3 regions of the Arthrobacter sp. P1_A5 genome follow, and region 2 is predicted to be linked to each of the others. Evidence: riboswitches for the same ligand, from Rfam matches in the RefSeq annotation. Region 2 holds a riboswitch; each other region holds the start of a gene.
What was found. Region 2 has a riboswitch for S-adenosylmethionine ahead of AC1D1S_RS08365 (methionine ABC transporter ATP-binding protein). Riboswitches for the same ligand answer to the same signal wherever they lie in the genome.
Positions count from the first base shown of each region.

Region 1: it holds a riboswitch for S-adenosylmethionine, as region 2 does, so the genes downstream of both, AC1D1S_RS01755 (DUF1737 domain-containing protein) here and AC1D1S_RS08365 (methionine ABC transporter ATP-binding protein) in region 2, are expected to answer to the same signal.
Region 3: it holds a riboswitch for S-adenosylmethionine, as region 2 does, so the genes downstream of both, metX (homoserine O-acetyltransferase MetX) here and AC1D1S_RS08365 (methionine ABC transporter ATP-binding protein) in region 2, are expected to answer to the same signal.

Region 1 covers NZ_JBFTZL010000003.1:42,760-46,024, reverse strand. Annotated here, with positions in the region: gene AC1D1S_RS01765 (O-succinylhomoserine sulfhydrylase) at 1-458, opposite strand, end outside; gene AC1D1S_RS01760 (rhodanese-like domain-containing protein) at 459-878, opposite strand; gene AC1D1S_RS01755 (DUF1737 domain-containing protein) at 875-1,183, opposite strand; SAM riboswitch class IV at 1,196-1,309, opposite strand; gene AC1D1S_RS01750 (ATP-grasp domain-containing protein) at 1,629-2,582, shown strand; gene AC1D1S_RS01745 (aminodeoxychorismate lyase) at 2,589-3,265, opposite strand, start outside.
Region 2 covers NZ_JBFTZL010000039.1:4,956-8,220, forward strand. Annotated here, with positions in the region: gene acs (acetate--CoA ligase) at 1-654, opposite strand, end outside; gene AC1D1S_RS08360 (CoA-binding protein) at 963-1,388, shown strand; SAM riboswitch class I at 1,486-1,576, shown strand; gene AC1D1S_RS08365 (methionine ABC transporter ATP-binding protein) at 1,716-2,525, shown strand; gene AC1D1S_RS08370 (methionine ABC transporter permease) at 2,518-3,183, shown strand; gene AC1D1S_RS08375 (LLM class flavin-dependent oxidoreductase) at 3,230-3,265, shown strand, end outside.
Region 3 covers NZ_JBFTZL010000182.1:223-3,487, reverse strand. Annotated here, with positions in the region: gene AC1D1S_RS17735 (MFS transporter) at 1-526, opposite strand, end outside; gene metX (homoserine O-acetyltransferase MetX) at 693-1,832, opposite strand; SAM riboswitch class IV at 1,844-1,959, opposite strand; gene AC1D1S_RS17725 (bifunctional o-acetylhomoserine/o-acetylserine sulfhydrylase) at 2,143-3,265, opposite strand, start outside.

The sequences.
Region 1 (3,265 bases), on a different contig from region 2:
GTGGTCGGCACGGACAGCGCGGACTGCCACTGCTCCAGGTCCGGACCGTCTACGAAGACCGTCTCGACACCCCAGCGCGGCAGGATTTCGTTGAGGATCACGAAGCACGAGCCAAACAGCGAGCGGGCCGCGACCACCCGGTCGCCGGCCGCCAGCAGCGCGCCCAGGGCGGTGAAGACGGCGGACATGCCGGACGCCGTCGCGAAACACGCCTCCGTTCCCTCGAGCAGCCGCAGCCGCTCCTGGAAGGTGGCGACGGAGGGGTTGCCGTAGCGGGAGTAGACGAAGCGCTCGTCCTCCCCGGTGAAGGCGCGCTCGGCGGCGGCCGCGGACTCGTAGACGAATCCTGAGTTGAGGAAGATCGGCTCGGTGGTCTCCTGGAAGCCGGTGCGGTCAAGGCCGCCACGGACAGCCTGGGTGTCGGCCGCCCAGCCGGCGGCGTCGGGATTGAAAGTCACTTAGATCTTTCCGAGGTTGGTGGGCAGGCCGCGGTTCTTCCAGCCATTGACGGTGCGTTCGCCAAAGCGGTCGGTCTCGCCTTCGAAGCCCTCAAGGACGTTGTACGAGGTGTAGCCGGCGGCCGTCGCGGCCGTCGCGGCGCCGATCGACCGGGCACCGGAACGGCAAAGGAACACCAGTTCGACGGCGGTGTCCGCCGGCGCCTGCTGCCTTAGCTGTTCCACGAAGTGCGGGTTCGGCGTGCCGCCGGCAAGGTTCCACTGGATGAAGAGCGGATCGTTGCGGCTCTCGCCCGCGGCCGCGGTGTCCGGGATGCCGATGTGGGCCCATTCGCCTTCGGTCCGGACATCCACCAGGATGGCTCCGGCCTCCAGCTTGGCCCACGCCTCCTGCGGGCTGAGGTCTCCGGCGTAGCTCATGCGTGGCCCGCGAAGGCTCCGTCGGCGCCAAATTCGTCGGCGTCGAGCTCATCAACCGCATTGGCCACGGCGGCGTCCGCACTGGCAATCGCGGCCGGCAGGACCAGCGCCTGCGCCACGATCACGGTGCTTCCGTTGAAGCTGGCGGCGGGGCTTCCATGCAGCACGTAGCCCTCGGCCAGGGCGGCTGACACCCGCTCGCAAAAGGCGCGGTCATCCGCGCCGGTGAACAGGCGGTAAGCCAGCCTCTCCGCGCCGGGTGCTGAACCGGGTGTGGCTGTTGTGGGTATTGACGTCTCGGGCACGACGGATCTCCTCTTTCACGCTTGCAGCTCGAATTCTCGAATGCCGAGTATTCACCTGAGGCACCCCGCCGCGAAAGGGAGGGTTGCCGACCGGCCAGTCAGGGCTTGGCACCGGTTCTCATTACTCCCCAAAAACGTAACACCTGCGACGCCGGCCCGCACCGCCGCCGTCGTCATGTTCCGTAACCGGACCGCGGCCCGGGCGAGTAGTGGCGGGCTCCAGTTTCGGGTACAGCCCACTCGTGTCTGCCGGGACGTTTCGCCGTCTACTGGGGGGGATTAGGTCCGACGAGTCGGCCGGAGCTGCAGGTGATTCGAGCAATGTGTGAATCGAGCAGTCCCGGAATCGACTCGCCTGTCCATCAACAAGCTGTCTGGGAATCGGTGGCTGGAACGGTCGGAGCCGCAGCCGCGGTCCGGCCGGTGACGGCGGAATGGAGCAATCGTGGGCCCGCGCATACTCGTTACCGGGATTACAAGCGCCGCCGGACGGGCCGTCGCGGCCCAGCTCGAAGCCCGGGGCCTCCCGTACCTCGGCTCCGACGCCCGCGCCGACACCCGCCAGGCCGGGGAGGCTCCCGCCGCCGCGGTCAGGCTCCTGCCGGCGACGAACCCGGACATGGTCCTGGACCTGCGCCGGGTGGTGGACCGCGAAGCCATCAACGTCATCATTCCGACCCTCACCGTGGAGCTCCCGGTCCTGGCCGCGGCCCGCGCCGGATTCGCCCAGGACGTGCGGATCATCGTGGCCGACCCCGCCGCGGTGGCTCTCGCCAACGACCACCTGTTCACCACCTGGGCGCTGCAAGCCGCCGGCATCCCGGTGCCCCGGTTCGCGGTTCCGGGCGACCTCGCCGCCGCGCCGGCATCCCTCGCCGGCCTCAGCGGCCCCGTGGTGGTCAAGCCTCGGGTCTTCAAAGGCTCCCATGGTGTCCACCTGCTGGCCGGAACCGGCTCCGTTAGCTGGAAGAACATGCCGGCGGGGCAACTGGTCCAGGAATTTATCCCGGGTGCCGACTATGTGTGCCTGGTGTTCGGCACCCCGGCACGCAACGCGATGGCGCCGGTGGCGGTGGTCCTCGAGAAGACCAGGACTCCGTATGGACGCGCCGGCAGCGACGAGGTCAGCCGCAGGGTGCCGGCGAACCAGGCCGGGGATGTGCGCAAGCTGGGCCTGGCCGCCGTCCGCACGCTCGGGCTGGCCGGGCCGGTCCAGGTCCAGATCCGCCGCCGCACCGACGGAACGCCCGTGGTGCTGGGTGTCTGCGCGACCCTGGGGGAGAACAGCACCTGGGCCCCGGAAATGCTCGACGCCGTGCTCGCAACGTTCATGCTCCCGGCGTTCAACCCGGCCTCGTTCCGCCGGTGCCCGGCAGTGCCCGCGGACGCCCTGGGGTGAGCGTTCCTATTCGATGGTCGCGAAGAGGGCGTTGAGTTCGGCCGTGAGCTGGCGCCGGAGTTCCGGGGTGCCGATTTCCTGCCCGTCGATGTGGTTCACCGGGGCCAGGAGCCGGATGCTGGAGATCAGCCAGACCGCGTCGGCGTCCAGCAGGTCCTTCGGCTCCAGCGGGCCGTAGCCCAGCTCCCAGCCGGCGGCCTTGGCGGCGGTGAACAGGGCGCCCTGTGACGTGCCGGGCAGGATGCCGCTGTCCAGCTGGGGCGTGATGAGCCGCCGGACGGTGCGGACTCCGCCGGCGCCGTCGTCCGAAGTTTCCAGGTGGGCCAGCAGAACGGTCGACGTCGGACCCTCCAGCACCCTGCCGTCCGCGGACGTGAAGATGACGTCGTCGGCGCCCTGCCGGTGGGCGTAGCGCAGCGCCGCCATGTTCACGGCGTAGGAAAGGGTCTTGGCGCCGAGCAGGAGCCACGGGGCGCGCTCGCCGACTTCACTGTCGTAGCCGCGGTCGAGCAGGATGACGTCGATCCCGGTCTCGCGCTGCCGCCGTCCCGCGGCGGCCGGGGCGGAGGCCTGGACCCAGCACGTGGGGGCAGCCGCGCCCTCCGGCCCGCGGGTGACAATCAGCTTCACCACCACCTCGTCCTGCGCCGCGCCGCCCGGTGCAGCCGCGGCGGGTTCCTGCC
Region 2 (3,265 bases):
CACGGTTTCGGGGATGACGGGGAGGTAGATGACCACCCGGTCGCCCTTGGTGATACCGAGATCCAGGAGGGCATTGGCGGCTTTGGAAACCTCGCGCTGGAGTTCGGCGTAGGTGACGGCGCGGCGGTCGCCGGGCTCGCCCTCAAAGTGCAGGGCCACCTTGTCTCCACGCCCCGCCGCTACGTGGCGGTCGACGCAGTTGTAGGCGACATTGAGCCTGCCCCCTTCGAACCAGGTGATCTGCGGTCCGGTGCCGGCCACGACGTCGGCAGGGACCCGGCGGTGCGCGGTGTGCCAGGGCTTGGTTTGCTCCGTTGCGCCGCCAGGCAGGTCCGCCCAGTCGAGGCGGAGAGCCTGGGTTTCCCAGAACGCAACCGTCTCTGCCTGGACAGTACCCGCGGTCGCGGCGGCGCCGTGCCGGGGAGGGTGGTCTCCGGAGGTGGTGCTGCGGTGACGCGCCGGCCCGTCGGCGGGGACGCCGTGCACTGCGCCGTCCGTGGGCTCGTTCAGGGACCATCCCGAAGAGCCGCGAGAGGAGCCGGGCGCGTCACGCAGCCCTGCTTCGTTCGCCGTCGCGTCCGAAGTGGTTTGTGGGAATGCCTCGGACGCAGTCCGGGCAAAGGTGGGCAGAGCGGAAGAATTCTCAGGGGTCATTGCTGCACTCCATCGGTCCTGGCAGTAGCACCCCTTGGTTGCTCCGGCGCCCTCGAATATCACCGAAGGAGGGCGGAGCGGTTGCGTGGGAATGGTCGTCTCACGTCACCGGGGGGTTGCTGCGGCGTCATCGATCCAGGTCTCTCGGCCGCTCGGGATGGTCACTACCTACTAGAACTTCAGATGCACGATTCCGCAAAATCGGCGTGCGGGAGCGCCGTAATATTCGTTCACCCGGCATGCGTCCGGCCCAAATCATTCATTTATTCGAGAATTGTCCGGAAAGGTCGCAGGAGTATGGTTGATGCATGGCCCATGTTAACGATCCGGCAGTCATTGACCGCCTCATGCGAACCAAAGGCACGTGGGCGGTGGTCGGCCTCACCACCAACGAATGGCGCTCGGCGTATGAGGTCTCCCTCTATGTCCGGGACCGGATGGGCATGGAAATCATCCCGGTCAACCTGCCCGGCGACGACGTCCACGGCGAGAAGGGGTACCGTTCCCTGACTGACATCCCGGCGGAGAAGCACCCGATCGACGTCGTGGACTGCTTCGTCAACTCCCACAGGGTGGGCGCAGTCATAGACGAGGCCATCGCGGTAGGTGCCAAGGCCGTCTGGCTGCAGCTGGGCGTCTTCGATGACGCCGCGACGGACCGCGCGAAGGCCGCCGGGCTGGACGTCGTCGTGAACGCGTGCCCCGCCCGCGAAGGCTGGCGCGTGGGCATCTGACGGCCCGGGAATGACGATCAACAGATCGGGAAGAGTCGGTTACAAAATGTGACCGGCTTTTTCCGTATCCGGCCTCATGCCGTGTGAGATGGACTCGTAACCATCCCGAGCGGCTGAGAGATCTGGCTCCGTGACGCCGCAGCAACCCCCTCCTTTGAGGACGGTGCTACCGCCAGGACCGATGGAGAACCACTGTGTTCTGAGGCTCCCCGGCTTCGCTCAGCGCTGCCCGGAAGCCAGGACCCAGGGCTTTCCTCGGGCGAGCCCGGAGGAAATCATGAACACGCAGACAGCGGCAGCGCCGCGGCCCCGAGCAGGTGGGGGCCTGTGATCGAGATCCAGAACGTCAGCACGTCATTCGCCTCGGCCGCGGGACCTTTCACGGCCGTCGATGACGTCAGCCTGCACATCAGGCGGGGCACCATCCAGGGCATCATCGGGTTCTCCGGCGCCGGCAAATCCACGCTGCTGCGCAACATCAACCTCCTCGAGCGCCCGACGTCGGGCCGCGTCCTGGTGGACGGCTTGGACCTGGTGACCCTGTCCGACGCCGAGCTGCGGACCAAGCGGCACGACATCGGCATGATTTTCCAGCACTTCAATCTCCTCAACAACCTCACAGCCCAGGAAAATGTGGAGCTGTCCCTGAAGTTCGCCGGCGTGGGGAAGGCGGAACGCCGGCGGCGGGCCGCCGAAACCCTGGAAATCGTGGACCTCGCCGACAAAGCGGGAACGTATCCGGCCAAACTCTCCGGGGGCCAGAAACAGCGGGTGGCGATCGCCCGCGCCCTCGCCACCGGGCCCAAAGTGCTGCTCTGCGACGAGCCGACGTCGGCCGTGGATCCCCGGACGACGTCATCGGTCCTGCAGTACCTGGCCGACGTCAACGCCGAATTCGGCATCACAATCGTGGTGGTCACCCACGAGATGAATGTCATCAAGGCCATCGCGGACAACGTCGCGGTCATGGAAGAAGGCCGGGTCGTGGAGCAGTTCGACCTCGCCGAACTCCAACGCCCCGGCTTCCACCCGGCGACGTCGATCGGCCGCTACCTGGTCTCCGATGAGATCCAGCTGGACCGCTCCGGGAGGGGCACCCACACCACAGCCGCGTCGGAGGGCCTGATCAATGTTTGACCGCATCCTGGAAGTCCTGCCCGAAATCGGCGTCGCCATGGGGCAGACCCTCACCATGCTGCTGGTGGCCATCCCGCTGGCGGTGCTGCTCGGGACACCGCTGGGTGTCCTGCTCTACACCATCGGTCCCAACGGGCTCAAGCACAGGCCAAAGCTGCACCGGGTCCTGGACGGGCTGGTCAACCTGCTCCGCTCGTTCCCGTTCCTGATCCTGCTGATCGCAATCATTCCCGTGACCAGGTTCATTGTCGGCACGACCATCGGCACGGCCGCCGTCATTGTCCCGCTGACCCTCAACGCCATTCCGTATTTCGCCCGCTTCGTGGAACAGAACCTGAGCCAGCTCGGCGGCGGAGTGGTCGAAGCGGCACGGTCCATGGGCGCCAGCCGGTCCCAGATCGTCCGGGACGTCCTGATTGTGGAGGCGAAGCCCGGACTCGTCAGCTCCATCACCATCATGACCGTCAGCTTCATCTCCTACTCGGCGATGGCCGGCCTGGTGGGCGGCGGCGGAATCGGCGACTTCGCCATCCGGTACGGCTATTACCGCTACGAGACACCGCTCATGATCACCGCCATAGTCCTGATGATCCTGCTGGTCACCATCGTTCAGCTGGGCGGATCCTATGTTGCCCGGCGCCTGGACAAGCGCCTCTGAGCGCCGGCAGCACCCTCGTCCCACCTCCCACAGCGGAAAGCACCCCATGACTTCAACACCCAGTACCCGTTTCGACGGACCC
Region 3 (3,265 bases), on a different contig from region 2:
GGTTGCCCATCGGAACCGCCGACTGCGGCCAGCTTGCCCAGAAACCGCGGGACTTGCTCGGGCTGTGTTCGGCGACGAGAAGGACTGCGCCGCCCCATTCACCGCCAACGGCGAAGCCCTGGGCGAAGCGCAGGAAGACCAGCAGGGCCGGGGCCCAGTAGCCGATCTGCGCGAAGGTGGGCAGGCAGCCCATGGCGAAGGTGGCAACGCCGACAAGGATGATGCTCAGCTGGAGCAACTGCTTGCGGCCGAACTTGTCGCCGAAGTGGCCGAAGACGATGCCGCCGATCGGGCGGGCAMTGAAGCCGACCGCGTAGGTGAGGAAAGCGGCGAGGATGCCGTCCAGTTCCGAACCGGTGTTCGGGAAGAACAGCTTGCCGAACACAAGGGTGGCGGCGGAGGCGTAGAGGAAAAACTCATACCACTCAACCACGGTGCCGGCCATGGAGGCCGCCACCACCTTCTTCAGGCCGGACGTTTTGACGTCGGATTCTTCAGCGCGCCTTGCGGCGTTTTCCGTACTCATCGTGACTCCTTCGGCGTCTCCATCGACACCCTGTGGACCATTGGACTGAGGACGCTTGTGATTTAGGGCACAGGGCGTCATTCCCCATGAGTATGGACGCTCCGGCCCTCAGCCTCAACGGCCATTAGTGCAGAGCGCATCTGCAAAAATGCACAAGCGGGCCGGCCTAGTGGCTGAAGAAGGTCTCCCGGAGCTGCCCGCTGAGCTGGCCGATTTCGGTCAGGAAGCCATCGTGGCCGATCGGCGCTTGAATGATATGCAGTTCCGGGCCGCCCGGCAGGGCCTCTGCCAGTTGACGGGACTGGGCCGGGAAATACAGGCGGTCCGAGTCCACGGCCGCCACCAGGAATTCGGCGGTGGCCGGGGCCAGTGCCTCCCCGAGACCTCCGCGCCCCCGGCAGACATCGTGGCTCATGAGGGCTTCGGTGATCGCGATGTAGCTGTTCGCGTCGAAACGCCGGGCCAGTTTGCTGCCCTGGTGGTCCAGGTAGCTTTCCACCTGATAGCGCCCGCGTCCGGCCAGCGATCCGGCTTCCAGGGGCGTCTCGGACTCCTGGGCGTTCCGGCCAAACCGGCCGTCCAGTTCGGCCGCTGAGCGGTAGGTGATGTGCGCGATGCGGCGGGCGAGGGCGAGCCCCGCCTCGGGTTCCGGGCCGCCGTAGTAGTCCCCGCCCTTGAAGTGGGGGTCCTGGCGGATGGCCAGCGTCTGTGCCTGCGCGAAGGCAATCTGTTCGGCGGTGCTGCTGGCGCCGACGGAAATCACGGCGCAGCGCCGGACCCGGCCGGGAAACGTGACGGCCCATTCAAGGGCCCGCGCGCCGCCGAGCGAGCCCCCCAGCACCGCGTACCAGCTGCCGATGCCCAGGGCATCGGCCAGCCGCGCCTCGGCGGCGGCGGTGTCCCGCAGGGTGACCAGCGGGAACCGCGATCCCCAGGGGCGCCCGTCCGGGGCCGGGGTGGAAGGTCCGGTGGATCCGTAGCAGCCGCCCAGGATGTTGATCGAAACGACGAAGTACTTGTCCGTGTCCACGGGAGCCCCGGGTCCGGCGAGCTCTTCCCACCAGCCGGGCTCCCCGCTCTCGCCGCGGGTCACGTGTGTGTCGCCGGTCAGGGCGTGTTCAATGAGCACGGCGTTGGAGGCGTCCGCGTTCAGGGTCCCCCACGTCTCGTAGGCGAGCACCACATCCGGCAACGGAGTCCCGGATTCGAGCTGCAGATCACCGATCCTGACGAACTGGACGGTCCCGTCAGGGGTCCGGGATGGTTTGGTTTCGGGGACACCCGTGCGGGTGACGGCAATCGTCATGTGAGGACCTATCTTCGCGCTTGCCCGCCGTCAGCTGACCGGCAGGCCAGGTCTTCACCCGGGGCACCCCGCCGCAAAAGGAGGGTTGCCGGCCAGCAAGCCGGGGCTGTCGCTGGCACTCATGACCTGGTACGAGTCTACGAAACAGGGTGCGGAAATCACGAAGATTATGACTTCCATGTGACAGCCGGACCCGTCAGCACCGCAGTCTCCCCACCTTTGACGGCCGTGACCGGCGGGTCGCGCCGAAGTGCCGGCGATTCCCGGCGTCATGCCCGCAAAGGTGGGGAAATTCCGCGTGGGCTTCCGTCTAGGCGGACTTGGCCGCGCGGAATCCGGCGTCGAGGTCCGCGAGGATGTCGTCAATGTGCTCCAGTCCCACCGAAAGCCGCACCAGCCCGGGATTCACCCCGGCGATCACCCGCTGTTCGGGCGAGAGCTGGCTGTGGGTGGTCGACGCCGGATGGATCACCAGCGACCGGACATCGCCGATGTTCGCGACGTGCGAGTGCAGTTCGAGGGCATCGACGAACCGCTTGCCGGCCTCCGCTCCCCCGGCGATGTTGAACGCCACGACGGCGCCGGTCCCCTTGGGCCCGTACTTGCGGCCGCGCTCGTACCAGGGGCTGGACGGCAGCCCGGCGTAGGCGACCGATTCGACGTCGTCCCGCCCCTCCAGCCATTGCGCCACCTTCGTGGCGTTGGCCACGTGGCGCTCGACGCGCAGGCTCAGCGTTTCGATGCCCTGGGCGATGAGGAAGGCGTTGAACGGGGACACCGCGGAGCCTAGGTCGCGCAGGAGCTGGACCCGGGCCTTGAGGATGTAGGAGAGGTTCGCGCCCAGCGCGCCCTCGGCTCCGAGGTCGCGGGCGTAGACCAGGCCGTTGTAGGTCGGGTCCGGGGTGTTGAAGCCGGGGAACCGCTCCGGGTCCTTCCCGAAGTCGAAGTTGCCGGAGTCCACGATCACGCCGGCGATTGCGGCGCCGTGCCCGCCGAGGTACTTGGTCGCCGAATGGACCACGATGTCCGCGCCCCACTCGATCGGCCGGATCAGGTAGGGGGTGGAGAGCGTGTTGTCGACCACCAGCGGCACGCCGGCCTCGTGCGCCACGCGGGAGACGCCCTCGATGTCCAGGACGTCCTGGCGGGGGTTGGAGACCACTTCGCCGAAAAACAGCTTGGTGTTGGGCTGGACGGCGTCCCGCCACTGGTCCAGGTTGTCCGGGTCCGCCACGAAGGTCACGGAGATGCCGAACTTCTTCAGCGTGTGCGCGAGCAGGTTGTAGGTTCCGCCGTAGAGGCTGGGGCTGGCCACCACATGGTCCCCGGCCTCGGCGATGTTGAGGATCGCGAACGTCTCGGCGGCCTGGCCGGAGCTGAGCAGCAGCGCCGCGAGGCCTCCTTCCAGGCTGGCGACGCGCTGTTCGACGGCG